Linked DNA regions of Blastopirellula marina. The main gene of each other region encodes a partner of the protein of the gene in region 2 in a complex. Links are inferred from orthologs where the notes say so. Each region holds a gene or a part of one and is shown on either strand. Other genes may lie near its edges.

Region 1 (16,025 bases), on a different replicon or contig from region 2:
TTGGTACCTGGCATGGTCCAGCGAAGTGTTCCGGTGGCGATGTCGAAGCACTCCAGGCGAAGCGTGCCCGCGTGGAAAGATATTGCCTGATTTCCTACGATCTCTATGTTACTCAATTGCTGCTTGGCCCAGCGAGAATCGATTTTTTGGGGAAAGGTCAACTGTTTACGGACCCACTGCAAGTGACCAGAGATATCGCACGACGCTAGAACACCTCCTAGGTCGATCAAGAGCTGTTCGCGATGGGGGACGACATGGCCGATGCCCCGATCAAACCACGTATCACGAATTCGAAACAGCGGGTGACTATCGAGGATCTCGCCGGTCGAAAGATCGACCCGCGAAAGACGCACGGCATAAGTCGACTGCGAAACCTCGCGCAGGGTCATTATCAGCACGCGCCCTTGCACGGAAATGGGATCGGTTGCCAGGACCATTTGGCCATCGAGGTTGGTTACCCAACGCTGGTCGCCTGATTCGCGGTCGAAGCCGTACAATGCGAAGCCCTTCTCGTGCAGCATTCGCGTGACAACCATGTCGCCAACCAATAGGGGAACGCACCGAGCATAAGGGTAGTCGTGTGCCTTGCCGCGGTCTTTGTCTTTCTCTGATCGTTTCCAGATTTCCTTATTGTCTTTCAGATCGAGTTTCCACAGTTCGAAACGATTCGAGAGGTAGGTCTGATCGCCGGTTGAGGTCATGCCCAAGGCCTGACCATGCCAATCGACTTTTGAATCACGCACGGCCGTCGGAACGCGTTCTTGCTCGCGTCCCCACGATCCCCTTAATACAATGTCGGTTGGCTGAAGCGATGCCGATTCGGGCCAGGTAGCCTGAGCCAATGGGTTGGTGTCTGCCGTCGCGTCTTCCTGCGAAGTGGCCTGGGCACTGCGGATGACGCTGGTTTCGTCGACTAGCGAATTCGCCGAAAGCGTTGTTGAACCAATGGAGATCGGCTCGGTGGTTTCGGCCTGGTCTCCCGACGGCAAGTGTCCCAGCATGAGCAGTCGAGCATCGACTTTCGACTTTAACTCACCTTCCGCCGAGCGAGCCGCTTTGATGTAGTGCTGCAGCGACGAGGCGAAATCACCGGACGATGTTGCTTGATCGCCAAGCCACAAATGAGCCTCCGCGGCGGCCTTAGTGTCGAAGAATTGGAGCGTCACCAGCTCGACAATCTTGCGATCGCCGCGCTGAATCGCGGAGTTCACACGCAACTGAGCTAGATCCGCGTGTTCCTTTTCCATTTGATGCTGCAGGGCCTCGTGATTCTGCACAGCCATTTGAATGGCGGCGGTCACCGAGAACAAATGGTCCGGGTCACTGCCAGACGGGGCTAAGCCTTCCGCGGCGGATTCAGGGATTTGCGTGATCAAACGGCAAGCGTCGGCAATTGCATCGCTTTCCAGGGCTGCGTTGAGTTCGGCGCTGATGTTGTACGCTTCCTTGCTGAGGTCTTCGACCAGCAACGAAGTCGATCGTCCTTCGGTCAGGTAGTCGACATCCTGGTTGGCGCGATTGGAGTGTCGAACGGCAATGCCGCCTGCCCAGTTGATGATGGGGAAGTCGCTGCGCATCTTGCGGGGGTCGTACGAATAGTAGCGACGCATCGTTTCGCAACTGTCGAGAATCTCGTTCCAGCGCTGCTGCTGGATCGCCATCAACATGGCTGCATTGAACCGTTCTTGCGAGAAGTATCCCATCGGGTCGCGGTTCATCGTCGGCAGATTGAGCAGTTCGCGGCGGAACGAGGCGTAATCGGGGCGATCTGGCGTGGATAGCTGCTCTTCATAGAGTTTGCCCAGTCGCTCTTCGCACCAACTGATGAAACGCTTCTCGTGGTAGTCGAGCGGCCACGTTCGCGTCAACGCGAGCATGTCCTTGATCACCTGCCGCTTGTCGGCGTTGCTTGAAGCGGCTTGCAGGGCCTCCTCGCTCAACTCGGTTATGTGATCGTATGAAGCATTCACGCCTGAGTAGCGACGCAGACGCGTGGCCAGATCAGCAGGCAGTTTCGATCCATCCGATAGCGTAAATGGCTCGCTGGCGTAAGGAGATTCCCCCAGCTCTTTCCAACTGACCTGATCGACTTTCTCCCAGTGTTCTTTGGGAAACAATCGCGTGAGCCCTGGTAGCTCGCGAACCACCATCTTCTGGAGCGTAAGGTGGTGCTCGCCTTCGACTTTGGCCGTCGAAATACCCACGTGGTTGTAGGCCCCTTTGGTGTCATTGTCTTCGCTGGAAAGCAGCGCCCAGTGTTCTCCATCGAGACTGATCCAGCCGCGAATCTGACCTCCACCGGCTAGCAGACGAACCCACACGTGCTGGCCAACTTGGGTTGCCGGATGTAGTAGTGGATTACGATCAACCTCGTGCAAAGCGTCCCAGATATACGAGAATCGCGCGTAGAGTTCGTCGGTCTTGCGATTGCGATTGAAGACGAGCCCGTCCTGCGGAGCCGGTACTTCCGCCGTTTCTCCTTCCTTAGGTGTCTTGGCCGGATGCGTCAAGAAAACCCCATGCGAATGATCGACGCCGGTGAGTTCTAGCTCGACCATACGCAGGCCATAACCGGGGATCGGTACACAGGCCCAGCTATGGTTCTCGGGATTCTTGCTGACGAGCGAAATCGAACCATCAGCGTTCTTTTCGAGCATTGCTTGCTCGGCCAGCTTCGACTGCCACGGGAGATCGGCTGGGCGATTGATCGCGACTTGCTGGGGATAAGCGGGTTGCGCTTCCGGTAGAGACTCGAGCGGCCACAGGTTCATGTGTCGGATGACCGATTCCCCTTCCACGTAAATGCGATCAGGCGACGAGGGGAGGGGAGTACGGATGACTTCGACGTCGCCACGATAGAAGACCAACTCGCTGGTTGCGTCATCGAAGAAGAACGCTATCGGCTGGTAGTGCCGCGCCGGGCCGCGATGCTCGCGGTAGCCATCGTTGGCTTGCAGCTTGAGGTTCTTCGGCTGGATGCCATCTTCCCCCGCAGTCATCGCATAAGCGTACCAGGGAGAGTAGTCGTGCTCGTGCCGAACGATCGAAACGCCTTGGTTTCCACAGTAGAAGTGAAATCGCACACGATGCAATTCAGACATCTCAAACCGCAACGCCGCCATCGATGGGAGCTGTCCCTTCAGACGAAACCAACCTTTCAGCTTTGTCTGCGGACGATCGCCGTCGCGGTACTCTTGGATTTCAGCCGGCAGTTTATCCGAAGCCTTCGTCAGCCAGGTGTCGAACTGTGAACGAGTTAACGAATCGCGACGATCTGCTTCGGGGAGCGATGTCAGATGGGCGAACGTCAAAGGAGCAACGTCACGCGGAACGAGTGTTTCCTGTTCGAAGGGCTGATCTTGCTCAACGGGTTCGGGATCGGCTGATGGTTCTTCGAGTTCAGTCGCGCCTGGGGACATGTCGCTATTGTTGGAATCCGATTTGCCAGGCATCGGTGAGGCACCGGGCATTTGATGCATTGGGTTATCGAGCGTGACGGGATTGATCTGTGCACCCTGCATGCCGAGTGATGGATCGTTGGTGGCGATGTCACTTGGCTCTGACGGAGCTTGGAGTTGATAGTAAACTCCCGCAACAATTCCAACGATCAGCAGCAAAGCAATCGCCAGGCTGAAGATCCAACGCGAGCCAGCGTTCTGACGCTGTTTACGCTGCATGACCTTTTGGACGAATTGATCCGGTGTGTCGCCAGAAGCGCCGAAGGCGTCGACCAGGTGATGGTCCATCTGTAGGCGTTCGGAAAGGGCGTCGCGCAGCTCAGGCGACTCCGGCAGCCGCGCGCGGAGGTGGCGAATTTGGTCGAGGGTGAGGTCGTCGATCGGGCTCTCTTGCACGAGCACGATCAGGTCTTGGTCATTCATCCGCAGCGGTCCGCGACTTTCGTGTGACGCAATCTTTGAGGGCCTGGCGGGCACGGAAAACGAGAAGCTTTACGGCTCCTTCGCTCCGCCGCATCTTTTCTGCGATCTGGGCCATCTTAAGGCGAGCGAAGTAGTGCATCTTGAGCGCTTCGTGGGCCGAACTGCCGAGCGTATCGATGCACGAATGAAGCCACCCATGAACGACGCGGTAGTCGGAGGTGTCGTCTTCGGTCAGGGCATCGAGTTCCAGGCATAGCTCGGTCCACTCGACTTCCTTGCGGCGTTTGTTGCGGCGAATGTGTTCCCGCAGAACGTTGCGGGCCACGCCTAACAGCCACGGTCGGACGGGGACGTCGCCGCGAAAACGAACTTTGCCGGCCAGGCATCGCAAAAAGACTTCCTGGCACAGGTCATCGGCATCGGTCGGGTCGACCATCCGCGAACGGAGGTAACCAAAGACAAACCCTTGCTGACGTTGCACGAATGTCCCGAGCGCTTCGCGGTCGTTGGATTGCAATGCCTGGATCAATAGCGCATCTTCTTCCGCAGCCTTGACGCGATCGTACTGCACAAAGGCGGATTCGGTTTGCGACGCGACATCTTGCGCGTCTGAAACCGTCTTTGTTGCGGAAGGGGGTAACGACATCGCGGAACTCGGGAGGACAATTGCGGGCTAGATCGCATCACCGATCGCAGGCGACCTTACTCAGAGGGAAGTCACCAACTTACGGCGCATGATTCCACTGAGGTGTGCACAGACCAATCATATAAGAAGTGGGACAAATCCCGCAAACGATTCGCCAGATTCTTAGGGTAGGAAAAATGAAAGCGGAGCCATCCGGGGGACGGCTCCGCATTTAATCGTTGCAACAATCATTCCGCAAATAGCGGAATTAGATCAGGTCAGCCCAACCTTCGCGGTACTTCGGCTTGATGATCTCGGCGACTTCCGGAGCGTTCTTGGCTTCCAGGTTCTTAGCATCCCATTCGATGACCTTACCCTTGCCCGATTCACCGGTGGTCCAAACCGACAGGTTACCCAGCAGGATGGTTTCCGACAGCGGACCGGCGTAGTTCGGGAAGTTCGACATAGGCTCAGGACCACCCTTGATACCGTCGACGAATTCCTTGAAGTGACCCGGCGAACGCGGAATCGATTCAGCGGGACCTTCGTAGTCCTTGTACTTTTCTTCTGGCAGCAAGTGGAACTTGGCACCGTAATCGTTTGGCGAGTAGATCTTGCCGGCCGAACCAAGCAGCAGGCTACCGCTGCTGGACAGCTTGCCACCGTCCAGTGGCAGGTCCTTGGTCAGTTCTGGCGATGGCAGCTTGCCGCCGTCGTACCAGTACATGGTGACCGGAGCACGACCGTTGAGTTCTGGGAACTCGAACTTGATCACCGACCACTTTGGATAAGTTTGGCCGTTGTGACCGGACGATTCGGCTTCAACCGAGACTGGGTCACGCAGGTTCAATGCCATGAAGGCCATGTTGAACGTATGGCAGGCCATGTCACCCAGAGCACCGGTACCGAAGTCCCACCAGCCACGCCACTTGAATGGGTGATAAGCGTCGGCATATTCGCGGTAAGGAGCTGGGCCGATGAACATTTCCCAATCCAGAGATTCTGGAATTGGCTGTGGTTCTGGCTTCGCGACACCTTGTGGCCAAACTGGACGGTTGGTCCAGACGTGAACTTCCTTCACATCGCCGATGCCGCCACCTTGGATGATTTCAGCAGCACGACGAACGCCACGTTCAGCCGTACCTTGGTTACCCATCTGAGTAACGACCTTATTTTCCTTGGCGATTTCGCCCAGGCGACGTGCTTCCCAGATGCTGTGGGTCAACGGCTTCTGCGTGAAGCAATGCTTGCCCATCTTCATGGCCATGGCCGAAGCTGGAGCGTGCGAGTGGTCTGGGGTACTGACGGTAACGGCGTCGATCTTGTCGCCCATTTCGGTCAGCATCGCGCGGTAGTCGGTGTATTGCTTCGCGTCGGGGAAGCGAGCACCCGCTTGTTCCAGGCGTTCTCGGTCGATGTCAACGATGGCCACCATGTTGCCGGCGCGGCCAGCGTCATTCGAGTCGCTCGAACCTTTACCGCCGATACCGATGCTGGCGAAGTTGATCTTTTCGTTGGGGGATTTCGTCTCTTGGGCCTGCACACCACCGGCAGCCCAGAAGCCGGCACCGGCCGCAGCCGTCAGCTTCATGAAGTTACGACGATTCTGATTCGAACGCATGTACTTATCTCCTCGTGGATTTGCAAAACCATTGCTTCCGGCGGGCCTTGTGCTCAAGAAAGAAATACAAAGCGGGCAAGACCGAAGAAGCGGTAATTGGCGAAAAAGGAAAGGCTGGAAAGGAACTAAGGTGGCAGGATGTGGCGACAAATCGGCCGTGACCGCACGCTCAGTGTAGACCCCTCGTGTGCCGCCTAAGTTGTCAACTTAGCGATTAGATAAGCTTTATGCAATCAAACCCGGCACAAAAATACAAGATAATCAGACTATTTTCCAATACAAAATCGGGAGAAGATCACGTCGAGTATGTCATCCGTATAGACAGCACCCACCACCTCAGAAAGCTGTCCTATAGCGTAACGGATCTCAGAAGCGATCAATTCCTCGGAGTGATATCCCGCGATGCCCTCCAAGCAGGTGGTTAGCGCACCCAGCGTTTGTTCAATCGCCCCCAGGCAGCGGACTGCCGAGCTGGGAACCAAGGTATCTTCCGTTAGTTCCATTTCCCTAAGCTTATTGGCAATGGCTTGTTGCAGTGATGCCACGCCGCTGCCTGTCTTGGCGCTGGTCGCATACGCGGCAAATGGCGGACAGCCTGATTCCGGAGTGTCGCACTTGGTGGCGACGATGAGCAACTGATCGGCTGGAATTCGTTGGCTAAGTTCGCGGTCTTGTGCCGACATCCCAGCTTCTGCATCGACGCAGAGAATGCCGATGTCGCAATCCTCGGTGGCGAATCGGGTTTGATCGGCCATAAATTTTCGGATGACGTCGCCGTCCTCGACCGCTTCGTGCCCAGCCGTATCGACCAATTGAACGTCGATGTTCTCGCAGCACACATCGCGGGTAATGAAGTCACGTGTGGTCCCTGAGATGGGGGAGGTAATCGCCTCGTCCGAGCCAGCGATCGCATTGAACAGGCTGCTCTTGCCGGCATTGGGCAGACCAAGCAGGACGACCTTGGGTAGCGCCTGGTTGGTCGACCGCGTTCGTATCTGATCGCGAAGCTGCGCAAGCGAGTCGTAGATTTCGGTGACGCGTCGCTGAAGCTCTTCCATCTCGATGAACTCGATGTCTTCTTCGACGAAGTCGAGTCCCGCTTCCAGTAGTGCCAACAGTTCGATCAAGTCATTGCGTGCGTTTTGCAGCGGGCCGGAAAGTCCGCCAGAGAGTTGCCGCAGTGCCGATTGAAATCGCTGCTCGCCGTGGGCGTCGATCACGCCGAGCACCGCTTCAGCCTGGGTAAGATCAAGCCGGCCGGCCAGAAAGGCCCGCATAGTGAACTCGCCTGGTTGAGCCAAACGAGCACCAGCGCGACGCAAGTCCAGCAGAACCAGGTCGGCGAGTGCACGGCTGCCGGGAAGATGGATTTCGACCTGCGGCTGTTTTGTGTAGCTGCGCGAGGTGGGCCAGATCCAAAAGTCGGCCAGCAGTCTACGCTCACCTGGCAGGCAAATCTCCAAGGGGATGACTTGCGATGTGGTGAATGTCGCCGCGTCTGGCTTGGTCGTTACGCTGAGTGCCAAGCAGACCGCGTTGGCTCCGCTCAGGCGAATAATCGACCTGCCACCGATGCCCGGCGCGGACGAAATCGCGACGATCGTTTGTTCCAGGTCCATAGCTTGGCAGCGCAACGCAAGTCGCTACTTTTTCTTCTTCGTCTGGCGGACTTTCGGCTGCTTGATCTCTTCCTTCTTGGCCTCGATCACCACAGGGATGTTCTTCGGTTTAGGAAGCAGCTTTCGTTCGACGATGCCCCAGATGCTGGAGGTGATGAAGTAGATACATAGCCCCGAGGGGACTTTGAAGAACATGACACCCATGAAGATCATCATGATGGTCATGATCCGCTGCTGCATCGCTTGTTGTTCGTCTTGCGGCGGCGGCATGAATAGTTTCTGCTGCACCAGGAACAACGCCACCGTGATCAGCGGCAAAATGTTGAGGTACGGACCCAAGCTGAGGAAGCCGGTTGGACGCGTGATAAACTCTGGCATCCAATCGCCCCAGTACAGCAGTTGGTCGGGAGCGGCCAGGTTAGAGGCCCACGACATACCAGGAATCAGCGGCGCTTGACGCAGTTGGAAGTCGACTGCCAGGGCGCGGTACAGACCAAGGAAGATCGGCAACTGGATGAACATCATCAAGCAGCCGCCCACCGGGTTGAAGTTGTGCTTTTTGAACAGATCCTGTTGAGCCTTCAATCGGCCTTCGGGATCGTCTTTGTATTGGTCGCTGATTCGCTTAATTTCAGGAGCCAGAGCCTGCTGTATCTGCATGTTCTTAGCCTGCTTGCGGCTAATCGGATGCATCGCACCACGCACCATCAGTGTCAGCACGATGATCGCCAGGCCGTAGCTTCCCAGCACCGAGTACAACGCATGCAGCACAACTAGCAGAATCGACGAGACGGGGCTGAACCAGCCGTAATACTCAACCTTACCCAGGCCGTAATGCTTCAACACGTCGGTCTTTTTCGGACCGGCGAAGATACGGAACTTCTGGTTCACCGTTTGACCGCCGGCGATCGGATAGGCTCGGCTTTGCAGCGTAAACGTGCAGTCCGTTTTCGGTTCGTACGAGTCATCGATCGGGGCAATCGGAGCCCCGGTTGCCTGGGCGAGGTCGATTGAAGTCGAGCTGTTCTCGTGATCCAGAATCAGCGAGCTATTGAAGTACTGTGCGTCGACGCCAGCAAACTTGGTTTTGACATTGCTGTCTAAGTTGTAGAGGGGCGTCTGCGGATCGGCACCTTCCTTCTGGGCACGTTCCACCAGGTCGTAAACGGTAAACAACCGGAAGTCGCTCCCATCTTCCGATTCCCATGTCACGTCGCGGATACCAGCGGTACCGAAGCCGTGGCTGATCTTGTGGGCGTACCACCAACCTTCCAGGGGCAAGCCTGTCGGTCCGAGTTGTTTGTAAGCGACACTGAGCGAATCTTCCGACTCGTTATGAATTTCCAGGTCGTAGTCGATATGAAATCCTTCCGCGTCGGTCATCTCTTCGGTGACCTTGGGCAGTTTGAATTTCTTCACCAGTCGCAGCTTGCGATTGTCTCCCAGTTGCTTCAGATCGCTGGGGAACAATGTCATCTCGAAATGAACTTCGTCTTCCGAAACCTGTGTGGTCTTCCAGTTGCCATCGATCAGCGAAGGAATTCCTTTGATCTCGGCCAGGCTCTTGTACTGGGCATTGCCTTCGCGTGCCGTGAGCGACCCAATCTGAGCGAGCGTCGTCAGATAGGCTGGTGGGTGCACAAATTCCTGGGGCAGGCCGTTAGGACCGGTGATTTTGGAAACATCCGGCTTGATGACCTCAACCGGGTGTTTACGAAGCGCGACCGTAAAGGCGATCTTCTTGGCGGCTTCCCCTTCGGCGGCAGCAGGGCGTTCGACGGTGACCTGAATCTCACCACGCGGCTTTGTGCCGCGCATCACCTCTTGAAAGCTCTTGATATCGGTGACGACCTGATCATTGATCGAAACGATCGTATCGCCAACCTTCAGCCCTGCTTCAACCCCTTCGGTTTTGGCGACGGCCTGAGCCGCTGGCGTGCCGGGACCGATGACATTGATCTTCACGCCGTGGCCGTCGGTCTCGTCGAAGGCCAGCTGGCCAAGGTAGCCACCGTCGTCGTCGTGCTCGTAGCTTTGATAGTTGGGGTTACTCAGTTCAACGCGGTGAACCGAAGCTCCCTTCGAATCGAGCGTCACAAGCATGCGGTATCCGTCTTCGGGATTCACCGAACCTAGCGTCGCGAACTGGCGGTCGTAAGTGACCTTGTCCGCTTCGACAGGGGCATCGTTTTCATCACCGGGCTTGCCAATCTTGGGGGCATTGGCATCGGTGTCGACTTCGACCAGATCCTCTCGCGCATCTTCCGGCTTCTCCTCTGGCTTGTTCATATTGCTCAGAAGGTTGAAAGTCAGCAGCAGCGATGCGGCAAGAAAGATGAACGTGATGTGGCGCCGTTCCACGAGCGAAAGTCCTTGCGATGAAAACTAAAAAGGAATCTACCGAATCATTCAAAAATGACAGGGTGGTCATGATAGCTGGTCCGAGCTGCTTCCTAAGAGGGTGATTTTCCCCTTACCAGCGAGGTACCGCGTGTCAACCAATCCGCCCTATTCTCGCTTTTAAGTGCGGTCTTGGAAACGCCACAAGGCTTCTTCGTCGGCAGATACGCGACATTTGCCGAAAAACGGGTGAGTTAGGCAATATATCGCGAAAAGAAATTCGAGATTCACCCAGCGGTTGGGAGCTAGTGTCCCTCATAGAGACGCTCGCCTTGAGAGTCGTCCAACTCGTCGATACCGCGGATTTTGTTGGCGACTGTGTCGATGCAGTACTCGACCCGGCGAAACTGGACCGTCTTCTCGTCCACAATCACGTAACAACTACGCGGGTTACCGTCGCGTGGCTGGCCGACACTGCCGACGTTGATCATCGCCTTGTCGCCGTTGAAGTGGTACGTGCTGTTCTCGAAATCGGTCGGGCTCATGAACTGGGCCGACTCGTAAAACACGCCAGGAACGTGCGTGTGACCTTGAAAGCATACGTTCGGAACCAGCGCGAAAATCTTCTCGAGCTTCTTCGGATTGTAGATGTCTTCTGGGAAGACGTACTCGCACAGCGGATTTCGAGCCGAACCATGCACGAACAAGCGGTTCTCTTCGGTATGCGTCCGTGGCAAGCCACACAAAAAGTGCCAACGGCTAAGGGTTGAGTCCTGGTCTTCGCCACTTTCCAGCTGCTTCCGCGTCCAGAAGATGGCCTGTTCGGCACCGTGGCTGAAACCTTCCGGATCGAACAGGGCAGCCTGATCGTGGTTGCCCAAGATGCACAGATCGAACGTGCGAACGATGTCGACGCATTCCCGCGGGTTCGGGCCATAGCCTACGACATCCCCCAGGCAAAAAATGCGATCGACTTTTTGCGACTCAATATCTTTCAGAACGGCCTGAAGGGCATCGAGGTTGCCATGTATGTCGCTGACAACTGCAGTTTTCATCGTTGTCTCGATCTTGCTGAATGCTGATTCGCCATGCGAGAAGGTCCAGCGTTGTTAGCGACCATCTCGCAGCCGGTCACCCAGCATGTTGTCTAACTGAGGCGTGTCGTAGATCTTCTTTGCCGTGACTTCGGTGTCGTATTCCACACGGCGGAAGACGATCGATTCGTCCGTAAGAATCACATAGCACGACCGCGGATCACCATCGCGCGGCTGGCCGACGCTACCGACATTGAACAATGCCTTCTCGTCGCCAAATCGGTACTCGTGATCGCACTCGTCGGGGCCGAAGAACTCCAGGCTCGGCGTAAACACGCCAGGGATGTGCGTATGACCTTGGAAGCTGAACTGCTCGACGCGCTCGAACAGGTTCTCCATCTTCCGCTGGTTGTAAACGTCTTCCGGGAAGACGTATTCGTTAGTTGGATCACGAGGCGAACCATGCACGTACAGCCGATTCGGCTCGACGTGCGTTCGCGGAAGCTCACCCAGGAAGTCCCATCGCTCGTTCACGGCAGCAGCACCGCCAGACGAGTTGTCGATCTGATCGCGCGTCCACAGAATGGCGCGGAATGCGACCGGGTTGAATCCTTCCGGGTCGAATAGTGCAGCCTGGTCATGGTTGCCAAGCAGGCACATGGCGCACTTGCGTCGAACCATGTCCAAGCACTCGACCGGGTTGGGGCCGTAGCCGATGACATCGCCCAGGCAGTAAATCTCGCTGATTCCTTGCTGGCGAATGTCGTCCAAGACCGCGTTCAAGGCTTCCAAGTTACCGTGGATGTCGCTGATGAGGGCACGTTTCACGCCCGACTACCTTTCCGATTTTCAAGGTCTGGAGTCGATCCCACTGCCCTAATGCAAAACATTCGTATTTTGCCCTGGCAGGGGTCAGTAAGTAGGGAAGCCGTCGCAACCTGATATAGGATATAAATTTAGGTGGCAGGTGTCCGGCGGTCAAGATAACCCAAAGACAATGCTGGCAGTCCCCCCCACCATTGCCCCAGGCCAGCTGCCAACTCGATTGCCTGACCGACATCAGGTAAGATCGGCGAAAATAACCTTTGGTCGCCAATCCATTCTATTGATGGTAATCCGCGATCGCCCCTGTCCCTACCCGGTTAGAGGAATTCGCCATTTGAAAACGCTCGCCATCGATACCTCGACCCGGCAAAGCTCGCTCGCCTTGTTCCAGGGCAGCGAACTGATAGTCGCCCAGTGGCTGGACCCCACCTTGCCCACCACCCAGGCTATCACCCCGCTGATGCAGCAACTGGTCGACGAGGCTGGCTGGAAGCCGACCGACCTGCAGCTGGTGATCGTTGCCCAGGGGCCCGGTTCTTTTACGGGGCTTCGGATTGGCGTAATGACCGCTAAGACAATTGCTTACGTCGCCGGTGCAACGACCGTTGGGGTGAATACATTGAGGGCCATTGCTCACCGCTGCGACGACAATGTCTCGCGCCTGCACGTAGTGATGGACGCCCAGAGGAAGCAGTTCTTCCATGCCGCCTGCGATCGGGACGACACCGGGAAGTATGTCGAAGTACAATCGACGCAAATCGTGGATGACAAAGAGTTTATGGCCTCGTTGAACCCAGGCGAATCGATCACCGGCCCCGGCCTGAAGAACAAACTTTCGCTGGTACCGGAAGGGGTTCGTGTGGTCGACGAGAACGAATGGGCCCCGACCGCCGAAGCCGTGGGCCGCGTCGGTATCACCGATTTCCTGGCCGGACGCTACGACGATTTCTGGTCGTTGAACCCCAATTACTACCGCAAAAGCGCAGCCGAAGAAAAACTGGAAAGCGAAGCCTAGCTCCCTTATGTCCCACTTACTTCTTGATCGCCAACATGGCATCCTTCGCGGCATCGATCGTTTTCGCGATATCCGCGTCGGAATGAGCGGCCGAAACGAATAGTGCTTCGTACTGGCTGCACGGCAGGTAGATCCCTCGTTCGATCATTTCCCAGAAGTACTTCCCGTAGCGGGCCGTGTCGCACTTCGCGGCGTCGTCCCAGCTGCGGACGGGCTCGTTGTGGAAAAAGAGGGTCAGCATGCTGCCCACGCGGCCGGTGACCGTCGGAATGCCTGCTTCGGCAGCCGCGGCAGTCAGGCCCTGTTCCAGTAGCTGGGTGTGCGAGTCGAGTTGTGGATACGGGTTCGTATCTTTCAGCGTCTGTAGCGTCGCAATTCCCGCCGCGGTTGCCAGCGGATTACCGCTGAGCGTGCCTGCCTGATAGACTTCGCCGGCTGGCATGATGTGTCCCATGATATCGGCTCGCCCACCATAGGCCCCGATCGGTAGCCCGCCACCGACGATTTTACCCAGCGTCGTCAGGTCCGGCTTAATGCCGAACAACTGCTGAGCCCCACCCATCGCGACGCGGAAGCCGGTCATCACTTCGTCCATGATCATCACCGCGCCGTAGTGATCGCAGTGCTCGCGGATTTTTTCCAGAAAGCCTGGCATCGGCGGGACGCAGCCCATGTTGCCAACGACCGGCTCGAAGATCACGCCGGCGATCTCGTCAGGGTGCTCGGCGAACAATTGGTCGAGGGCTTCAAGGTTGTTATAAGGTAGCACAATCGTGTCCTGCGCGGTCCCCGGTGTCACGCCTGGCGAGTTCGGCACGCCGAGGGTCGCCGCCGCGCTGCCAGCGGCCACCAATAGGCTATCGACGTGACCGTGATAGTTGCCGGCGAACTTGACAATCTTGTTTCGCCCCGTGAAACCACGCGCCAGGCGGATGGCGCTCATGGTCGCCTCGGTTCCGCTGTTGACCAGGCGAACCTGTTCGACGGAAGGGACCAGCTCGATGATCAGTTCGGCCAGCCCGTTCTCGCGCTCGGTGGGGGCCCCGAAGCTGGTCCCCTGATCCACGGCCGCATGCAAGGCCTCGCGAACTGCCGGGTGCAAATGCCCCAGAATCATTGGCCCCCACGACCCGATATAGTCGATGTACTGGTTCCCATCGACATCAACGAGGTAAGCCCCCTGGCCCCGCTCAAACACAATCGGCTCGCCCCCAACACCCCCAAAAGCCCGAGCCGGAGAATTCACCCCACCCGGCATCAAATGCTTGGCTCGAGCAAAAACTTCATGGCTCTTAGTGCGTGACATGGTTTTGGTCCCTGTGGGCTGAAGATCTTGAGGGGTGAGGTGCTCCTTATGTTTTAGCAGAAGGGGAGGGTGGGGGATAACCGGTGGCGGGGCGGATTTGTTGCATGCAATTTGGCATGAACGCTGCGAAACACGGGTGCCATGCCCACGTCCACGTGGGCATGGCTTCGGCAATCAAGAAATCCTAGGAATCGTCAATCGACGTTATTGGGTGGATTTCTTATATCCAACCGCGTTTCCTGTACGAACCCACAGGCTCACGTGGACGTGGGCATGGCACCCTGCCAAAACCACATGGCAATTGGCCCGCCAACCGCCGCCGGTTATGCTGGGTTTCAACCCTAGGCTCAATCTATCCGGGAGCTTACCGTGATCTTCATCATCATCCCAATCGCGTTCGTAACCATTGGCGGTTCCCTCATGTTTGCCTTTGCGGCGATCGGTGGGTGGCGGGATTTGGCCAGGCGGTATCCGGCGGAAGAAAAGCCGGAGGGGGAGTATTACCATTTCCGCAGTGGCAGCTTCAGCGGGATTGGCTATAAGAATGTGTTGACCGTGGGGGTTTGCGACGACGGGCTCTACCTGGCCGTCTTCTTTTTGTTTCGCGTCGCGCACCCGCCCTTGTTCCTTCCTTGGTCGGAAGTGACGGGGGGGCACGTCGTTCGCTTGTTCTCGTGGAGTGCCTGTAACGTGACGATTGGCCCCAGCGAGCGCATCCGCGTGACGCTTCCCATCGAGGCCATGCAGTTCATACACGATAAGATGGGTGTTGAAGTACAGGCCCTGGATACGCCTGAATGATAAAGGGGCAGGCATGTCGTCCAAGTGCGAAAGTATAAATTGCTCCAATACTTCTCGTGTAATCACGGCCGAGCTTCTCTTGGCCAAGCGTGAGCCTCGCGCGTGCCAATCACGAAAATCTAACCGGCACGGAGTTGGCACGCTGGCTCTGGGAAATTAAGATTTCTGACGTCGGCTGGTGAGACATCGGTTCGCGAAGTAATGGGGCCTTGGCGGCCTTTGGGCATCGCGACTTAAGTCATTTGCGGCGTGCTTGTTGCGTGACGCAGCGCGGGGTTTACTGGTTCTCCGCACCAACTGGCGACCTCTCTGCTTGGGTTGTTGTATGGGATGGGCACTTCCCCCAACGCGTCGGTCGTATCCTGTCCGGGGCGAGTTTGTTAAGTTTCTTCGCGAGCGTCGGGGCTGGACGCAGGATGATTTCGCCAAGATCTGTGGCTACTCGGAACGCTTGATTCGCAAAGCTGAGGGCTCTGACAGTTTAAGCCCCGAAGCGATCGCTGACATGGCCGAAGCTCTTAGTAACGATGGGGCGCAGGTCTTTCCCGAGGATCTCGTTTCCGATCCTCTAGCGGCGGCCAAACTGTTTATCGAAAGCTATGACCTGCACGAACAGGCGATGCTCTCGCATTGCGGACATGTCCTGGCCGACGACGTTGTCCTGTGGTGTGCCGGTGCCGAGCAGGGGATTCCGTTTGCGGGTACGTTTCACGGACTGGCAGGCCTGCAAGAGTGGCTCGACCGTTTCTTTTCCATCATCAAACGCCCCGCCCGCGGCGTGATGAAGCCGACATATTCGCTCGCCGGAAATGAGGTGATCGCCAAGTACGAAGAGCCTACCTCCGTCAACGGTGTCCCTGGCGATCCTCTATGGATTGTGAATATCACCAAGTTCGAGCGGGGCAAAATCATCCGCATCGAAAACTATTTTGATACCTACACGGGGCAAAACGCGATG
Region 2 (16,186 bases):
CTCGTTGTTGAATTCAAAGTACCACCCGCCTGGCTCGCAGCGGACGTTGTTGGTCCAGTCTCCCTGGTCTCGGACTTCCTTGGAAAGCATCCAGTCGATCGCTTTCCGCATCCGGGGCTCGTCGGCCCCATGTCGGGAAGCGGCCAACGCTCGCAGGGTGATCGTCGTGTCCCAGACGGGGCTTTTGCACGGCTGAATACGTGTTGTCTGGTTCTCGTCATCATGGAGCATTAGCTTGTCGATCTCGTTCCAGCAGAACTGGACTGCTTCGTGATCGTCGTCATAGCCAAGTGCTTTGAAGGCGACGATGCTCCAGAGAACAGGCGGGAAGATGGCCCCCAGACCATCGCTCTTGGGCATGCGATCGAGGACCCACTTTTCGCACAGCTTAAGTGCTCGCGAGCGTAGTGGACGAAGACGCAGTTTCTCGATCTGCTTCAGGAAGCTATCTGCCGTGCGGAAGAAGCGATCCCAGGTGAACAGACCTTTCGCTTTCTCTTGCCCTGGACAGCGAAGTTCCGGCCATTGGTGCGGCGGATTGATGAACAGTTCTTTGATCGAGTACTCTTCCGAGCGATCGACGACCGGTCGCAGTGCCCAGCAGATGGCCAGCGGAATGAAGATCGTGCGCGACCAACTGCTCATGCGGTAGATGTTCAGAGGGAACCAGTTGGGCAGCAGGATCATCTCGGGTGGAATGGCCGGACAGATCTCCATCGGGATCTGCCCCAGAAGAGCCAGATACAACCGGGTGAAGCTGTTCACGGCATCGGCCCCGCCTGCTTCCAGGATCGCATCGCGGGCTTTGACCATGTAATCGGCCGATGGTTTGTGTCCCGTCAGCTTCAGGGCGAAGTAAGCTTTGACGCTCGAACTGATGTCGATCTTCGCTTCCGGGTACTGAGCCCAGGTACCATCTTCTCGCTGCTGCTCGTGCAGCTTCTTGGAGACCCGCTTGGCGATGTCCGATTCTTCGCGACCGGCCCAGGCCAGCAGTAGCAGGAACTCGCTTTGCAGGATGGAATCCCCTTCCAACTCGGCACACCAGTATCCCTCTGCGGCTTGCTGTGAGAGAAGCCAGTTCGAGGTCCGCTCCATCGCAGTGGCAATTGTGGGAGCGTTACCGGCACGCTGCGACGCATCGCCGTCGGGGCACCGGTCTCGGGCGAGTGAGGAGGATCCATCCATCATGGCTAATTCATTGCCGACTAAGGGGGAAAATCGGTTTGTCCAAGCCTTCAGCCTAAGCCAGAACGACAAACGGAGCAAGCCAGACCTACGGGCCACTTGCCGGCAACACGCGATAAATGACCACTGTGGGGTTCTCTGGATTGCCTAGTTGATACTCGGCCGGCTCCAGGATGCCCTGGCTCTCCATTTGCGCAAACAATTCGCGGGTAACATCACTGGGAAAACCGTAGTTTCCCGGGCTGCGGAAACGCTCGATTTCGCCCCAGTGAACGTAGATCCATGCGATATTGGCTTCTGCCAGGTGAGCCTGACGCTGCTGCTTGGTCATGTCGACCAACTGCTGCATCGTCGAGTCGTTGAAGCAGGTGTGGTAGAAGACCGGCGGCTGTAAGTAAAAGAGTGCCGCATCTCCCGTTGCCAGAACGGCATCGCCCGGGGGAACGTTCTCGTTTAGAAAAGCGACTGCCTCCGAAGTGTGAGACTTGGCGAGGGCGTCGAGGGAGACGAACACCCTCGGATCGAGCTTGATCGACTGGGTTTGATTCACCAGCATGAACCCGACCAGCAAGCCAAGCCCCAGCCAAATGCGTAGAGCCACCCTTCCGGCCACAAACGGAGCAAGCTTCTGAGCTCCGATGCCCGCCAACAAGCAGCCCAGCGGTATCGCCGGAATGAGAAAACGTTCTAGACGGTGCGATAATCCCCACCACACGATCCAGCACACGGCCAGCAAGACTACCAGTGGGATGACAAGCTTTCGATCGTGGTAAAAGAGCCCGCAGATGGCCAACGGAACGATAATCATCCCGGCCCAGGGGCTGCGGCCGAATGGTGTCATGATTCCACTGAATAGTTGGTTGATGGAATAGCGGTTGCCGTCGGCATTCTTGGGAACCTGGTGCGCACGATTCCACTGCTGGATCTGATCTTCCGAGCGGACGTCGGTCGGAAAGACGTTGCCTGCCAGGGGAAAGACAGGGTTGCCGGTATCAATCGCGTTTCGCATCAGCCACGGGGAAATGGCCACCGTGACGGCGACCACATGCATCACCAGCAATCGCCAATCGGTACGAACGGCGAAGATCCACAGGCCGAAAACCGGCAGCACCACCACCAGCAGGGCAGGGTACTTCACGCTGAATGCCATGCCGGCCATCAGTCCAGAAAGGATTGCCAGCCCGTCACGGTGTTCTTCTTTGGAGGGGTCGTTCAAAACGATCAGCACAGGATACGTAGCTGCCAGGGTGAAGAACGCCCAGACGCCGTCGACCAGCCCGGTTCCACTTTGGTAGGTGAGCCAAGGAACCGCAATCGCCGCAAGTGCCGCGGCGCGGCCACCCCAGACCCCAATCAATCGTTTGCCGGCTCCATACAAAAGACCTGCCGTTAGCAGCGTGAACAGACCGATGATCAGCTTGCCCACCAATGCCCCAGTCAGCCAGCCCTGTGGGCCGGTTAGGAAGATCATCGGCAGCAAGGCCCACATTTCCGCTCCCATGGGCATGCCGCTGTAGACATTGTTGGGCAGCATGCGGATCTGACCGATGATGTGCCACTCTTTGGGAACCAGCAGGTGATATTCCAGAACGTCGTATTCGTACGGTGGCAAAATCGATACGCCTACAATGAAAAGGCACAGCGGAGCCGCTGCCAATAGCCACCACCAAGATTCCCCCTCAGGCTGCTTCGTCTCGGCCTCTTCCGCATCAGCTTCGCTCTCGCGTGGTGCGAAGAGTTGCTTCTTCCAAGCCGAGCCGAGCGTGACGAATAAAATGGCCAGCGAAAGGACGATCGACAGCGGTCGATGCAGTAGGCCACACATCCCCAGCACTGCGGTAGACCACGAGAGTACTGTCAGTCCGATCGCCAGCCGCAGCACGATGCCGTCGACGCGACCAAAGAAATCGAGCAGTTTCAAGCGAGCTAAAAGAAACTCACCCAGGGCATAGCTGAACAGCAGCATGACCCCCGCAATGAGTGTTACCCCGAGTCGATCGAGCAGGCCCAGCGGCATATCACCCCCGCCAAACCAGAAGCTGATGGTCTCTGGCAGCAGTAGTAGGCCTGTCTGCACCAGTGTGCCCCGGGTGGGCAGAAAGGGCGTTTCCCCCGGTGGTGGTGCCGGCCAAGGCATGGGGACGGAAAAATACCATAGGGCATAGACTACCGCACCCACGACGAATATCCACACGCATAGCGGGGCTTCCCACGGGGAGGAAGCGTCCTGAGACGGGCGTTCAGTGCGTTTTTTGCGAGACACCGGGCGATTAGCTTTGATGGGCTGACGTGGCCGGTCCGGCCAACTATGCTAAGCTTCTTGAATCAGTATTTACCTGCACCAAGCATGGCCCGTAAATTCTAACGGGTTTCCTGCCCCCTCGCCTAACCCCCGTGCTGCTCGGATTGAATTCATGGCCGCTTCCTCAACGCGACTTTCCGGAATCTTTACCCCCAATATTGTTCCGCTGGATGCCCATGGCGACATTCACGAGGCTGAACTGCGACGATACGTCGACTGGCTGATCGAAAAAGGGGTTCACGGCCTCTATCCCAACGGCTCGACAGGGGAGTTCTTGCGATTCACGGTGGAGGAACGTCGCCGGATTATCGCCATCATCGCCGATCAAACCCGGGGACGTGTGCCGATTCTGGCGGGTGCCGCCGAGGCGAACGTCAAGGAAACGCTCAAAGCGTGCGAAGCCTACCACGAGATGGGTTGCCGGGCGGTGGCGATTGTTTCGCCGTTTTACTACAAGCTGAGCCCCTCGGCCGTTTATGCCTACTTCAAGGAAATCGGCGACAATACACCCATCGATGTCACCCTGTACAACATTCCGATGTTTGCCTCGCCGATCGACGTGCCAACTGTCCGCCGCCTGGCCGAAGAGTGCCCGCGGATTGTGGCGATTAAAGACTCGTCCGGCGACCTGCCGCACATGATGCGGATGATCTCGGCCGTTCGACCTGTGCGACCCGACTTCAGTTTTATGACCGGTTGGGACGCGGCCCTGATGCCGATGCTATTGATCGGCTGTGACGGCGGTACGAATGCCACCAGTGGCGTAGTGCCGGAAATCACGCGTCGGTTGTACGACCTGACACTGCTGGGCCGAATCGATGAAGCTCGCGACCTGCAGTATCGGTTGCTGACGCTGTTCGATGCGATGATCCAGAACTGCGAGTTCCCCGAAGGCTTCCGTGCCGCACTCGCCCTCCGCGGCTTCAAGCCAGGCAGCGGCCGCCAACCCCAATCGGCCAGCCAAAAGCTGGAAGTGGAAATCCTGCGGAAAGAACTGCAGTGCCTCCTTTCGGCCGAAGGGTTCGTGAACGAGCCGGTTGGCGGCTGCCCGGCAGGACAGCAGGCATCGACCAATCCCGACGATGTCGCACGCATTGTTGCGGGAGTCGTCGAAGAACTGCGACGTCTGGGCCTGGCCACTTAATTCAGCGGTAAATCTGCGTGTTCTTTCTGAAAACGGAACACTGAAAACTTCACGCTACTTACAAAAAAGGGCGTCTCGAAACCGAGACGCCCTTAGCCCTCCTGGGAATTGGATCGTTAGGGAAGCACGTATCGGAAGCTGTTACGGATCGGCTGCCCTTCGGTGTAAACCTTCGGTTGGCCGAGCAGGCCGCGTCCGACGTACGAGTTGTTGTTCATCGGGATGATCGGCAGCACGGGGCGGAATGCGGTGCGATCGACCGGGTAAACGGTGGCGTTAGGAACCGGGACGGTGCCAGTGACAACGGGGGCCGCAATGACCGGCGGGTTGTCGTAGGCGATCGTCGTGACGGGGCGATTCACAACCACCGGGCTTCCAACCGTCGTTACTGGAGCCGGATAGGTGATGGGGGAGTTGTACTGAACTCGCTGCACGCCGTTGTTTATCGAGTGCCATGGGTTCGGGTTCACAGGCTCGACGTAGTAAGAAGTTTGCGTCTCGTAGGCGGGATACTCGACGCGGCGAACTTCCTGCTGCTGGATTGGCTGTGGGTTGTCATAAATGACGGTCCGCGGCTTGCCAGAGTACTGCACGATGGTCTCTTGCGATTGGGTTTCCACAACCGTCCGCGAGGGAGTTTCCACTGGTTGCCCCACGTACGTCCGCAGTACCGTTTCCCCCTGGTTGATCGGCGTGATGGCGGAGGCACGCTGCACGGTGTTCGAGGGGGAGGCCGTTCCGTTCGAGGACGACAGCTCAATCGCCCCCGGTTCTTTCAGGTCACCTGGGGCCGCCATACGAGTCATGGGGCGGTCTTCGTTGTAGGTGGCGTCGACCCATTTGATTGTCGGTTCATCCTGGGCATAAAGCAGGGCAGGGGCCGCAAACATAACGCAGGCGGCAAGCGTGGTCGTCCTGAACATGGGAACCTTCTTTCTTCTCACAGGGTCATTTGGGGAACGCTCTTTCATATTGCAACCGCTATGCCGAGAAGGCAAATAATTCGCTACCAGGCCCTGACAGCATCCCCAGCCGTCAATGCCAGCAAGACCGCGCAAGTCGAACATGTGGAATTGGTTGCAAACGATACCGCGTGGCTAAAAACGAGTGGAAATGGTGATTTGCCAGCGTGAGGCCACTCTGCACAAGACTAGCGTTGTTGTAAGTGTTACAACGTCGTTCGCAGGTTTGTACCGAGTAACTGACGGACAGCCACTCACTCGTTGGTTCTACTCCGGCCAAGCACGGTTAGGTATCCGCTTCGATTTCCGCCGCGAGTGCTTCCGGATTTTTGCCCAAGAAGAATAGCGTTCCGATCATCGCCCCGATACCCAAAACGTGGCACACATAGACCGGCACGCCATACGCGACGGGAACGGTCCCCAGGATGATCGATAGCACGGCCCCCAGAAACGCATAGGGCATTTGCGTACGAACATGGGCCATATGATCGCAGCCGCAACTTTGCGACGACAGAATTGTCGTATCGGAAATAGGGGAGCAATGATCGCCGAAGATCGCCCCTGCCAATACGCTGCCGACGACCGAAAGCAGGACCGGATCGGCTATGTCTAAGGTTTCTCCGTTTCCGGTCAACATGCCGGCCGACAGGGAGACAGAAAGGGGCACGAGTATCCCCATCGTGCCCCAGCTGGTACCGGTCGAAAATGCCACGGCTGCCGCCAATACAAAGACGGTCGTGGGAAGCATTTCGATCGGTAAATTAGTTTCCAATAGTTGCTTCAAATATCCGGCCGTGTTTAGCCCGTTGAGGGTCATCACACCGGTATCTTCGTCGAAAGTCGGAGGCTCAGTCTGGGCTGCCAGCGAGGCCGCCAGCCACAGGATCAACAAGGCCGGAAGCATCGCGCGGAAGCCCTTCAGGATCGCCCGTCCCATTTGGCCAGTGGAAAGTAGTCGCTGAGGTGCAATGAGCAGGATCGCCACGGCCAGGCTCACTGCTGAGCCGTAGAGAAGTGCTTTGTAAGAATTACCCTCGCCAATGATTTGCAACAGCGAAGGTTCGGCTGCTTCACTGGCCGATGCCTGGTAGCCGGTCCAATACAGAATCGCCACCACGGCGGACAGCATGGTACCCACCGGTATCGCTGCATTGAGCCAGCTCGAACTTTCCGGCAATAGTCCTTCCTCTTCGGATGGCGAGCTGGCAGCCGGACCTTGGCTGAGCATGGTTACTTCGGCCTTGAGCATGGGGCCAAAGTCGCGGCGAGTCATCGCGACCAGCGGAACCAAGAGCAGCGCCCACCACGAGTAAAAGCGATACGGGATGCTTTCGACGAACAACAGGAACGCATCGGGTTTTTCGGGGCCGGCAATTTGGTTGATCCCTTCTTCGATGAAGCTGATTTCCGTTGCGACCCATGTCGAAATCAACGCCAGGCCAGCGACCGGTGCGGCGGTCGAATCGACGATGTAGGCGAGCTTTTCGCGGGAGATTCTCAGGCGATCGGTCACTTCTTTTAGTGTTCCACCCAAGAGAAGCATGTTGGCGTAGTCGTCGAAGAAGATCGCCAGTCCCATGACCCAGCCGGTGACCTGACCTTTAAGCCGTGTATCCGCGAAGCGAACGATCAAGTTCACCAGGCCACGCATGCCGCCGGACGCGGACACAACGCCAATCATCCCGCCGGTCAGAAGGGTGAAGAGATAGACCTGAACTTTATCCCAGTCGGTGGCTTTTACCCACAGATAGTCGGCACATGCCGACCACAGCCCAGTGATAGGATTTCCGTTTTGTAGGATGATGGCCCCTGCGAGGATGCCCACCAGCAATGAAAGAAGTGTTCGCCGCGTAAGAATCGCCAGGGCAATCGCAACCAACGGAGGAACCAGGCTCAACCATCCGAAAGGGTGCGGATCCATCCGTTACTCACTCTCGCAATTGATTTTCGGCGACAAGGGAATTTCCAAAACGATCCGAGCCCCTGGGCCATACGCCGTATCGACATAGGTATCGCCCCCGTGGGACTGAGCGATCGTCCAGCATTTGGTGAGCCCAAAACCCAAGCCACGGCCAGCTTCGCGCCCGCTATGAAAGGGATCGAATATAATCTCTGCCTGTTCGTCTGGAATGCCAGGGCCGTCATCCTGGACGGCGATCGTTGCGACGTCGTCTTCGGTGGCCAGCGTAACCTCGATCTTCCCGCCGGTCTTGAGTGCTTCCAGGGCATTGCGCACCAGCGCACCAATTGCCAGCAAGATTAAGTTGGCATCGGCGGTCAGGCGGATCTCACTCTTGGTCGGAACGAGTGTCAACTGCGTCTCTTGCAATTTCGCTTGAGGAAGCATCTGACTGATCGCACTAGAAGCGATCTCGCCCAGCAGGCATTCGCTAAGCTGCGGCTGCGGCGGTCGGGCAAACAGCATCAAGTCGGCGATCATCTCGTGCCCACGCATGGCTTGGGCATAGATGGTGGCCAGTTCATGCCGACGATCCGGATCGGTTTCGCCGACTAGAAGGGCCTGGGCGCGACTGGCAATGTTGGCCAACGGGTTATTGATCTCGTGACTGGCCCCGTAGGCGAGACGCTTCAGGCTTTTCAGTTTCTCGTTGCGTAGGTCACGTTCCGATTCGATCGAGTCGGCCATAGGAGGAGATCATATCATCCCGTGAGGTGCGAGCTGTGAGACGCTTCGCACCGAGGTCGCATTTCTGGTGCGATTCGCCACGCTCCTCGCACCTTACGGAATTCCTGGAGCTTAGGAATTCACCGATTCCATATCCAGCATGTTGCAGGCCTTGTCGACCAATGCTTCGACCGAGAACGGCTTCTGCATGAATTCGTTGGCACCACAGGCCATCAGGTCGGCGACCTTGTCTTGTTCGATCATGCCAGAGATGCACAGGATTTTGACGTCTTCCATCGTCTTGTCCATGCGAACGCGTTGGCAGACTTCCTTGCCGTTGATATCCGGGAGCATGATGTCCAGCACGACGATGTCAGGGTGGAATTCCTTGACCAGCATACCGGCGTCGAAGCCGTTGTTGGCGGTACGCAGTTCGAAGCGGCCGTCGCGTTCAAATGCATCGACCAGCAGTTCGACCAGATCGACGTCGTCGTCGACGATCAGGGCCTTACGCTTGCCACTTTCCAGAGCGTCGGTAGGGATGCCGTTTTCACGCATGAAGTTGTAAAGCTGATCACGCGGGATGCGACGGAACCGGCTGCCTGGGACGCGAAATCCTTTCAATTGCCCCGAGTCGAAGCAACGAATAATGGTCTGTTGACTGACCTTGCAGATCTTCGCTGCTTCACCGGTGGTAAAGACTGTTTTCATGTGCTGTCATCCTATCCCTAGCGTGTTTGGCTACCAATGCGATAAGTGAGTTTGGAGGCCGCCACGTTGTCCTGAGCATCCTCGCGCTCCGCGCATCCGTGTCAAACGAGTACATCCCGTTTAAAACTCTGATTTTCTGGAAGGTGTGTAATCGTTGCACCCCACGATAAATGAGTATTTCCGCTCTTCATCCGGATATACCCTGTTTACCGAATTTGCCAGATGCCGGAATTATACTGTCCTAAATTGCCACGTCAAGATTGATGTCGATGGCGCAAGTTTAGACACGACAACAGTTTGTGACACAAAGTGAAACCCTGGCCAATATTTTGCCTAATCACAATCCAAAAGCTTTCAAGGGCAAGCATTCCGGAATTTGGAGACTTTTTGACGGCTTGCTAGTGATAGCAACCCTATCAGTATCCCCAAGTTAGGAGGATTTCGCACCCATCCGACCATCCAGATAAACCAGTAGCAAAGCGATGTCGGAAGGGGTGATTCCGCTGATTCGCTCGGCCTGAGCAACTGAGGTAGGGCGGATCTGGCTGAGCTTCTCGCGAGCTTCGGTTCGCATTTGGGTAAGTCGCGTAAAATCGAAAGACTCGGGGATTCGCTTGTGAGAAAGCCGCTTTTGTCGCTCGACCTCGACTTGCTGGCGAGCGATGTACCCTTCATAGCGAATGTCGTACGTGACCTGCAGAGCCGCTTCGTCCGTGGTTTCTTTGAGCGATGGTGCTAGCTCGCAGACCTGTTCCCACGACGAATCGTTGCGTTTCAGAATGTGAGACAGAAGCGTTCCTTCGTGCCGCGTGCTGCCCAGAACGTCCATAGCGGTATCGATTTGTTGCAGCTTTCGATGGAATGCTTCCCACCGGGCAGGCGGGATCAGACCGCGATCATGGGCCAGCGGTGTCAGGCGACGATCGGCGTTGTCTTGCCGGAGCATCAAGCGGTGCTCGGCCCGGCTGGTAAACATTCGGTATGGTTCGTCGACGCCGCAGGTAACCAGGTCGTCGATCAGCACACCGATATAGGCCTGTTCGCGCCCCAGGACCAACGGTTCTTCGCCACGTCCTTCCAGTGCCGCGTTGATCCCGGCCATCAATCCTTGCGCGGCAGCTTCTTCATAGCCGGTGGTTCCATTGATCTGGCCAGCGAAATAGAGCCCTCTCACTTCTTTCGTTTGCAGCGAAGGCCACAACTGATCGGGCGGGCAGAAATCGTACTCCACTGCATAGCCATAACGCATGATTTGTGCGTTCTCGAGCCCTGGGATCAGCTTGAACATCTCGTCCTGGACATCGCGCGGCAGGCTGGTCGAGATTCCGTTCACGTAGACTTCGCGCGAGTTAAATCCTTCTGGCTCCAGGAAGAGCTGATGCCGGTCTTTATCGGCGAAGCGGACGACCTTGTCTTCGATGCTGGGGCAATAACGTGGGCCACGCGAATCGATCTGTCCGCTATACATTGGGGCACGGCTTAGATTGGCCCGAATCAGGTCATGCACCTTTTCGTTGGTATAGGTGATATGACACGGCATTTGCTCGAGATCGAGCCTTTCGGTCAGGTACGAAAAAGCCTGGGGATCGTCGTCGCCGGGTTGAAGTTCTGTCTGGGTGAAGTCGATCGAATTGTAATTCAGTCGAGCAGGCGTGCCGGTCTTGAAGCGATCGAGCCGAAAGCCAAGCCGGTTCAGGGCGCTGCTGATGCCGCTGGAAGTTCCCTCGCCCCCGCGACCACCTGGGGTTTTCGTTTCGCCGGTGTGCATGATCGCAGACAGAAACGTGCCGGTAGTCAGCACGACACATGGTGCTGCGTAGATGGCTCCGCCATGCACGCTGACGCCGATGATACGCTGGCTGCCATCGATTTCTTCAGTCAGCAGATCACTGACGATCTCTTGCCGCAGGTCGAGATTTGCTTGATCCTCAACCGCTAGTTTGACCCAAAACTGGTAGGCTTTCTTGTCCGCTTGAGCCCGCGGACTGTGCATCGCAGGACCCTTGCGGCGATTCAATAGCCGGAACTGAATACCGGTGGCGTCGATCGCTTGCCCCATGATGCCACCCATGGCATCGATTTCGCGCACGATCTGCCCCTTGGCGATCCCGCCAATCGCCGGGTTACAGCTCATCTGGGCAACCGTGTCGAGATTGGTCGTCAGCAGTGCCGTTTTCGCCCCCAGGCGCGCGGCGGCCATGGCAGCCTCGGTACCTGCGTGCCCGGCTCCTACGACAATGACGTCATACTGATAACGACTCTCCGACATCCAATCACCTTGCAATCGACCTGCTTTATGAGCGAAGCTTGTATTGTAGATCCCTCGGCGGTTAATCGCGAAGGGGCGAAATTTAAGTTTTCAGCGTGAAGTGTTCAGTTTTCAGCCAGACAGCGCCTGAACATCCGACGATTGCGGGGCACCGCTCGAGAAAACTGAAAACGAAACACTTTCCACTGAAAACTATCCCATGCTTCTACGCTACCTCGTTTCCAGCTTCCTCCAGCAACAGGGCCAAACCGTGGTGCGGGACTTCGTCTCGCAGCAGTTGGCCGGACAAAACTCGGAGGAGATTCCCCCGGAAGACATTCCCAAGCCGGATGTCGTGGTGCTCTTCGCATTGGGAGTCGAGTCGGCCGGGTTCAAAGAGTCGCTCGAATCTGCGGCGACCGTGAAAATGGAGAAGCGTACCGTCACGGTTGGCAAGCTGGGCGAACGTGCTGTGGGGGTGGTCGAGACTGGCGTGGGACGAAAAGCGGCCGAGGCTGCCGTTCGCGATGTGATAGAGATCATCGGGCCAAAGTGGATTGTCTCGGCAGGATTCGCCGGTGGACTCGTCTCAGACCTGAAACGCGGCCATGTGGTGATGGCCAGCTGCGTCAGCGATATCGAGGGAAACGAAGTCACGATTCCCCTGAACCTGACCCCCGAGCAAATCGAAGCAACGCAGGGGCTGGCCAGCGGTAAACTGCTGACGGTCGACCGCATCATCGGCACGGTGGAAGAGAAGCGGGAACTCGGTGAAAAGCATACCGCCGTGGCGGTCGATATGGAGACCCTGGCGATTGCCCAGGCATGTCACGAGAAACAAACCAAGGTAATCTCCGTTCGCATTATTTCCGATACCGTCGACCAGCCGCTGCCCAAAGATCTTGAGAAGCTGATGAGCCAGAAGACGACCTCCGGTATGCTGGGGGCAGCCGCGGCGACCATCTTCAACCGGCCTGGCAGTATCAAGGATATGTGGAATCTGAATGCGATGGCGAACAAGGCCAGCGACAAGCTCGCAGGCTTCTTGGGTGGCGTTCTTCCGCAACTAGACCTGGCAGTGCGTGACGAGGACGAGAGTTAGGCTGTTTTAGGAAGCGTGCTGACGTACGCGAGGAGAGCTGCTGAAGCCAGGAAGATTACCCATTCCACGCCAGCCAGCGCGTAGGTTGTCGTTCCTATGCCGGAGAAAAGAAAGAAGCTGATCGCTCGGAAGATGACCGCCGAGCCGTGGATCAGCACGCAGGCAATCAAGATCGGCCGGATGGCGTCGGTCATTACCAACGGCATGAGAAAGATCAGCCCCCAGGCAAATTCGAGTCCCCCGTAAACGGTGAAGAATTCTGACTCCCCGCTGCCTGGCTCTAGATGGAATCCTACTGACTTCGATGTTTGTGACGGAGCAGCCGCGCACCAGACGCCGAGCAAGAGATAGGCAGCGCCGACAATAGCCAAAACAATACGAGCAGCGATCATAGTGTTCCCGTTACCGTTCCAGGACGAAAGAGGTATGCCCAGTAACAACTGACCGCAAAGTGTGCTTGGGACTAACGCGACGGCTACTCTTTTCCCAGTCCCCAGAGCATTCGCGAGAGCAAGCTGACGGGTAGATCGGCATCGCCGACCGGCTCGTGGTAGTCGTACTTGCGGAGAATGGCTTCCGCAGCGAGGTAGCCACTGCGGACAGCTCCTTCCATGGTGGAAGGCCAGCCGGTCTTCGTCCAATCGCCAGCCAGAGCCAGGCCTGGCAAGATGGTTCCTTGAGTCGGTCGAAGTCCTTCCATCGAAGGGGTCGCGGCGAACACGGCCTGCTTTTCGGTCACTACCTGGTAGTCGAGCAGGTAGGGGGCCGGCGAAGACCCAAACGCCCCGACCAACTCGCCCAGGACATGCCGAGAGAGTTCGTCGTGCTTCACACCGGCCAAGTCTTGCGAAGCACTGATGACGACCTGGTAGTAGTGACCAGTCGTTTCTTTGAACTGCCGGGCCCCATGGTTGAATACCCATTGGCTGGTCCGATCCAGCAGTACCGCATGCGGCAATTTGGTTAGCGGGCGGTCAAGCCAAAGATGAACGCTAGAAATGGGAGACGAATCAATCTCGTCCACGTTGTCTAGCTTCGGCATCAGGTTCTTGAGGATGGGGGAGAAAAGCTTAGGGGACTGATGCCAGGGGACGGCCGAAATGAAGTTCTCGAACGTTGCCTCATTGCCTTGGCCGAAGCGAACGTTGAATCGCGAATTGAAGTAGGCCACTTGCCGAACTGGCGTTTGCCGGTGGAAGCGAACGCCCCGTTCTCCCAGTTTTTGCGCGGCCTGAACGTCGAAGACATCTTGCAGTGGAATCCGCGGCACATAGATCTGGTAGGCACGCCGATGCCGCAGGAAACCATCGACAAAGACCTTACGTGCCGCGACGAACGAAACTTCGGTCAGTGGTGCGCCCAAGGCACTCACCAACACGATTTCCCAGAAGCGACGAATGGCGGCCTCGGACTGAAGTTGCTCGACCAACCAGTCGTGCATCTTCCAGCCAGCATACTTTTCGACGGCGGATGGTGGAGCCATTTCCCACAGGGCTGCTGCGATCCGCTTCTGATCTGGCTTGGAAAGGTAGGATTGACGACGAAACGCGCCTGCCAAATGCATGGGGGCCGGCAGCCAACTGCTGGCTTCAAACGGATGTGCCTGACCGTCGCCGTCGATAAAGTGCAGCCGCGTGTCGCGGCGGAAGCAATCTTCCAGGTCCAGACGCTCGCAAAGTCCCAGGAAGTTCGTACAGCACCCCATTGCGACATGCTGACAACGATCGATTAACGACGGATGTTCCGGATCGCGATAGGCTCCGGCACGTCCTCCCAGCGATCGCTTGGCCTCGAACAGGTGAATCTCGAAGGGAAATCGCGAAAGCGCCTCGGCGACAGCGATGCCTGCCAACCCACCCCCGACGATGGCGACGCGTTGGCCGCGCATGGAGCTGACATCCACTACGGAACCTCCACTTTCAGAGGTTCTCTCGATCCCAAGGGGATCCGCGACATGGCCAGTCGGGCAAACAATTTCACTTTGCGCCACGAACCGACCTGAATCTTCCGCCGCAGCACATCCCCGGGGCTGCGAGCAATCTGCTTGAGCAGATCGTGGTACGTCTCGGTCATGGCGTCGAAGATTCGCCGGCCATCGGGATGAAGATCGTGGCGCAGGTCTTTGGCTTTGGTGAAAAGCTTTTCGGCTCGATCGATTTCAAATCGCATCAGGGGCTCGAAGCCGGGGGAGTGCTGCCCCTTCAGGAGCGACTCTTCGGACACGTCAAACCGCTGAAGGTCGTCAAGCGGAACGTAGATGCGTCCACGCAGGGCGTCTTCGTGAATATCGCGAAGGATGTTGGTCAATTGAAACGCAACCCCAGCCGCAATGGCGGCTTCTCGATCGAAATTCGGACGAATGCCCCAGATCGGTAAGCAACTCAAGCCAATCGCCGACGCAACCTGGTAGCAGTAGTGATGAAGTTCGTCGAAGTCGGTAAAGCGAGTTCGCGTCAGGTCGCTGGCCACACCGTCGATTGATTCCAGGAAATATTGCTCGGGGATCTCATATCGGCGAATCGTATCGGCCAGGGCCGGCAAACGGGGATCGTTGAAGCTTCCCTGCATGGCCAGGTGGAATTGGTCTCGCCATGAATTCAGACTGGCTGCCTGATCTGAACCTTCCTCATCTGCCAGGTCGTCGGTATGCCGGAAGAACGCATATAAGGCATACATGGCCTGCCGTTTCTCTCGGGGAAGGAACCAGAAAGAGAGCAGGAAGTTGGAGCCAGACTGCTGGGAAAACTGGCGGCACAGGGCGTAGCTGTCGGAAAGGCTTGTGGTCATGCCGGCACCTCGTAGGAATCGGCACGGAACTGCTTGTTACGGACGCGGATCTCCCACCAGGCCTGAGCCAGCAATTTGACCTTGGTCCCTTTGCCGACTTTCGGACGGTGGCTCCACGTGTCGAAACGCTGTTGGCGAATCTGCCGCAGGATTGTTTGCCCTCCTCGGATGAACAGGGCGATGTCGACTTTCAACTTAGAAGGGAAGAAGTCGACAATCGGTTCGCCGGAAGCCAAGAGTTGTTCGGCGCGGCGGACTTCAAACTCAATCAGTTCGCGAAAGGCATCTTGTTCTGCACAGGCGGGCATGTCGTCAATCGAAAGGCCAAACCGCTGAAAGTCTTCTGCCGGGATATAGATGCGTCCCTTGTCGAAGTCGCGGCGGACATCTTGCCAGAAGTTGGCCAGTTGCAGCCCAGTGCATACCCGGTCGGAATAGACGACCGCTTCGGGGGAGTAACAGTGCCCCAGATACATCACCAGGCGTCCCACGGGGTCGGCGGAGTTACGGCAATAGGCCAGGAGCTCTCGGTAGGTGTTATACCGCTTCTTGGTCTGATCCTGGCGGAACGCAATAAGCAGGTTACGGAGTGGGGTGATGGGAATCTTGAATTCTCGAATCGTACGCTTCAACGCGACGAATACCGGATGGTGGGCATCCTCTTGGTAACACGATTCGAGCTGTTCTTCCCACCAGGCCAACAGCTTAAGCCCCTGGGCATCGGTGGTGGTTTCGTCCGCCAGGTCATCCGCCCAGCGGCAATAGGCGTAGATGGCAGCAAAGTGGGGATGAAGCTCGGTGGGCAGAAACCAGCTAATGACCGAGAAGTTTTCGTACGACTGGGCCGTCAGGTCCTGGCAATACGAATAGGCGTCGCTCGTGCTGGGGGTTTGCCAACTGGCGGTAGGTCCATAGTTTGCCAGTTGATACTGAAAAGGAGTCACGAGATATCCGGGAAAGCTGGTAGTGTTGCGGCAAAAGTAGTATCGGCGGTTTGCAAAGGAGATTGCAAACTGCAAATTTTGCGGAATTTCGAGTCAAAGGAAAGTCCGTTTTCCTCGGGGGGAGTGCTGGCATCGGCTTCAGGCGGCTGCCCTAGGCCCTACTGAGGGGTTG

The links.
Region 1: the proteins of mnmG (region 2) and C5Y96_RS26490 are in contact, whole or in part, in a solved structure (PDB 9HIP), measured with the Escherichia coli proteins. The link is inferred for Blastopirellula marina from one-to-one orthologs.

The regions. Positions count from the first base shown.
Region 1 is NZ_PUIA01000094.1:129,101-145,125, reverse strand. Bases 5,571-8,393 are described here. They hold C5Y96_RS26490 (tRNA modification GTPase), read right to left. Parts: upstream 7,747-8,393; coding sequence 6,394-7,746; downstream 5,571-6,393. Other genes in these bases: C5Y96_RS26485 (YidC/Oxa1 family insertase periplasmic-domain containing protein), read right to left, coding at 7,771-8,393; C5Y96_RS26495 (Gfo/Idh/MocA family protein), read right to left, coding at 5,571-6,127. In the rest of the region: C5Y96_RS26505 (PQQ-binding-like beta-propeller repeat protein), read right to left, coding at 1-3,881; C5Y96_RS26500 (RNA polymerase sigma factor), read right to left, coding at 3,874-4,527; more of C5Y96_RS26495, read right to left, coding at 4,775-5,570; more of C5Y96_RS26485, read right to left, coding at 8,394-10,107; C5Y96_RS26480 (metallophosphoesterase family protein), read right to left, coding at 10,392-11,141; C5Y96_RS26475 (metallophosphoesterase family protein), read right to left, coding at 11,196-11,948; tRNA (adenosine(37)-N6)-threonylcarbamoyltransferase complex dimerization subunit type 1 TsaB, read left to right, coding at 12,280-12,960; hemL (glutamate-1-semialdehyde 2,1-aminomutase), read right to left, coding at 12,977-14,266; C5Y96_RS26460 (hypothetical protein), read left to right, coding at 14,636-15,067; C5Y96_RS26455 (helix-turn-helix domain-containing protein), read left to right, coding at 15,393-16,025. UniProt on the Escherichia coli protein: Exhibits a very high intrinsic GTPase hydrolysis rate. Involved in the addition of a carboxymethylaminomethyl (cmnm) group at the wobble position (U34) of certain tRNAs, forming tRNA-cmnm(5)s(2)U34.
Region 2 is NZ_PUIA01000016.1:571,049-587,234, forward strand. The notes cover bases 8,784-11,767. They hold mnmG (tRNA uridine-5-carboxymethylaminomethyl(34) synthesis enzyme MnmG), read right to left. Parts: upstream 11,203-11,767; coding sequence 9,364-11,202; downstream 8,784-9,363. Other genes in these bases: C5Y96_RS04175 (response regulator), read right to left, coding at 8,784-8,933; C5Y96_RS04185 (hypothetical protein), read left to right, coding at 11,402-11,767. Outside these bases: C5Y96_RS04145 (terpene cyclase/mutase family protein), read right to left, coding at 1-1,191; C5Y96_RS04150 (ArnT family glycosyltransferase), read right to left, coding at 1,277-3,367; C5Y96_RS04155 (dihydrodipicolinate synthase family protein), read left to right, coding at 3,603-4,634; C5Y96_RS04160 (hypothetical protein), read right to left, coding at 4,751-5,557; C5Y96_RS04165 (Na+/H+ antiporter NhaC family protein), read right to left, coding at 5,883-7,517; C5Y96_RS04170 (sensor histidine kinase), read right to left, coding at 7,521-8,243; more of C5Y96_RS04175, read right to left, coding at 8,355-8,783; more of C5Y96_RS04185, read left to right, coding at 11,768-12,283; C5Y96_RS04190 (hypothetical protein), read right to left, coding at 12,280-12,675; hydroxysqualene dehydroxylase HpnE, read right to left, coding at 12,759-14,171; C5Y96_RS04200 (phytoene/squalene synthase family protein), read right to left, coding at 14,186-15,070; squalene synthase HpnC, read right to left, coding at 15,067-16,014. UniProt on the Escherichia coli protein: NAD-binding protein involved in the addition of a carboxymethylaminomethyl (cmnm) group at the wobble position (U34) of certain tRNAs, forming tRNA-cmnm(5)s(2)U34.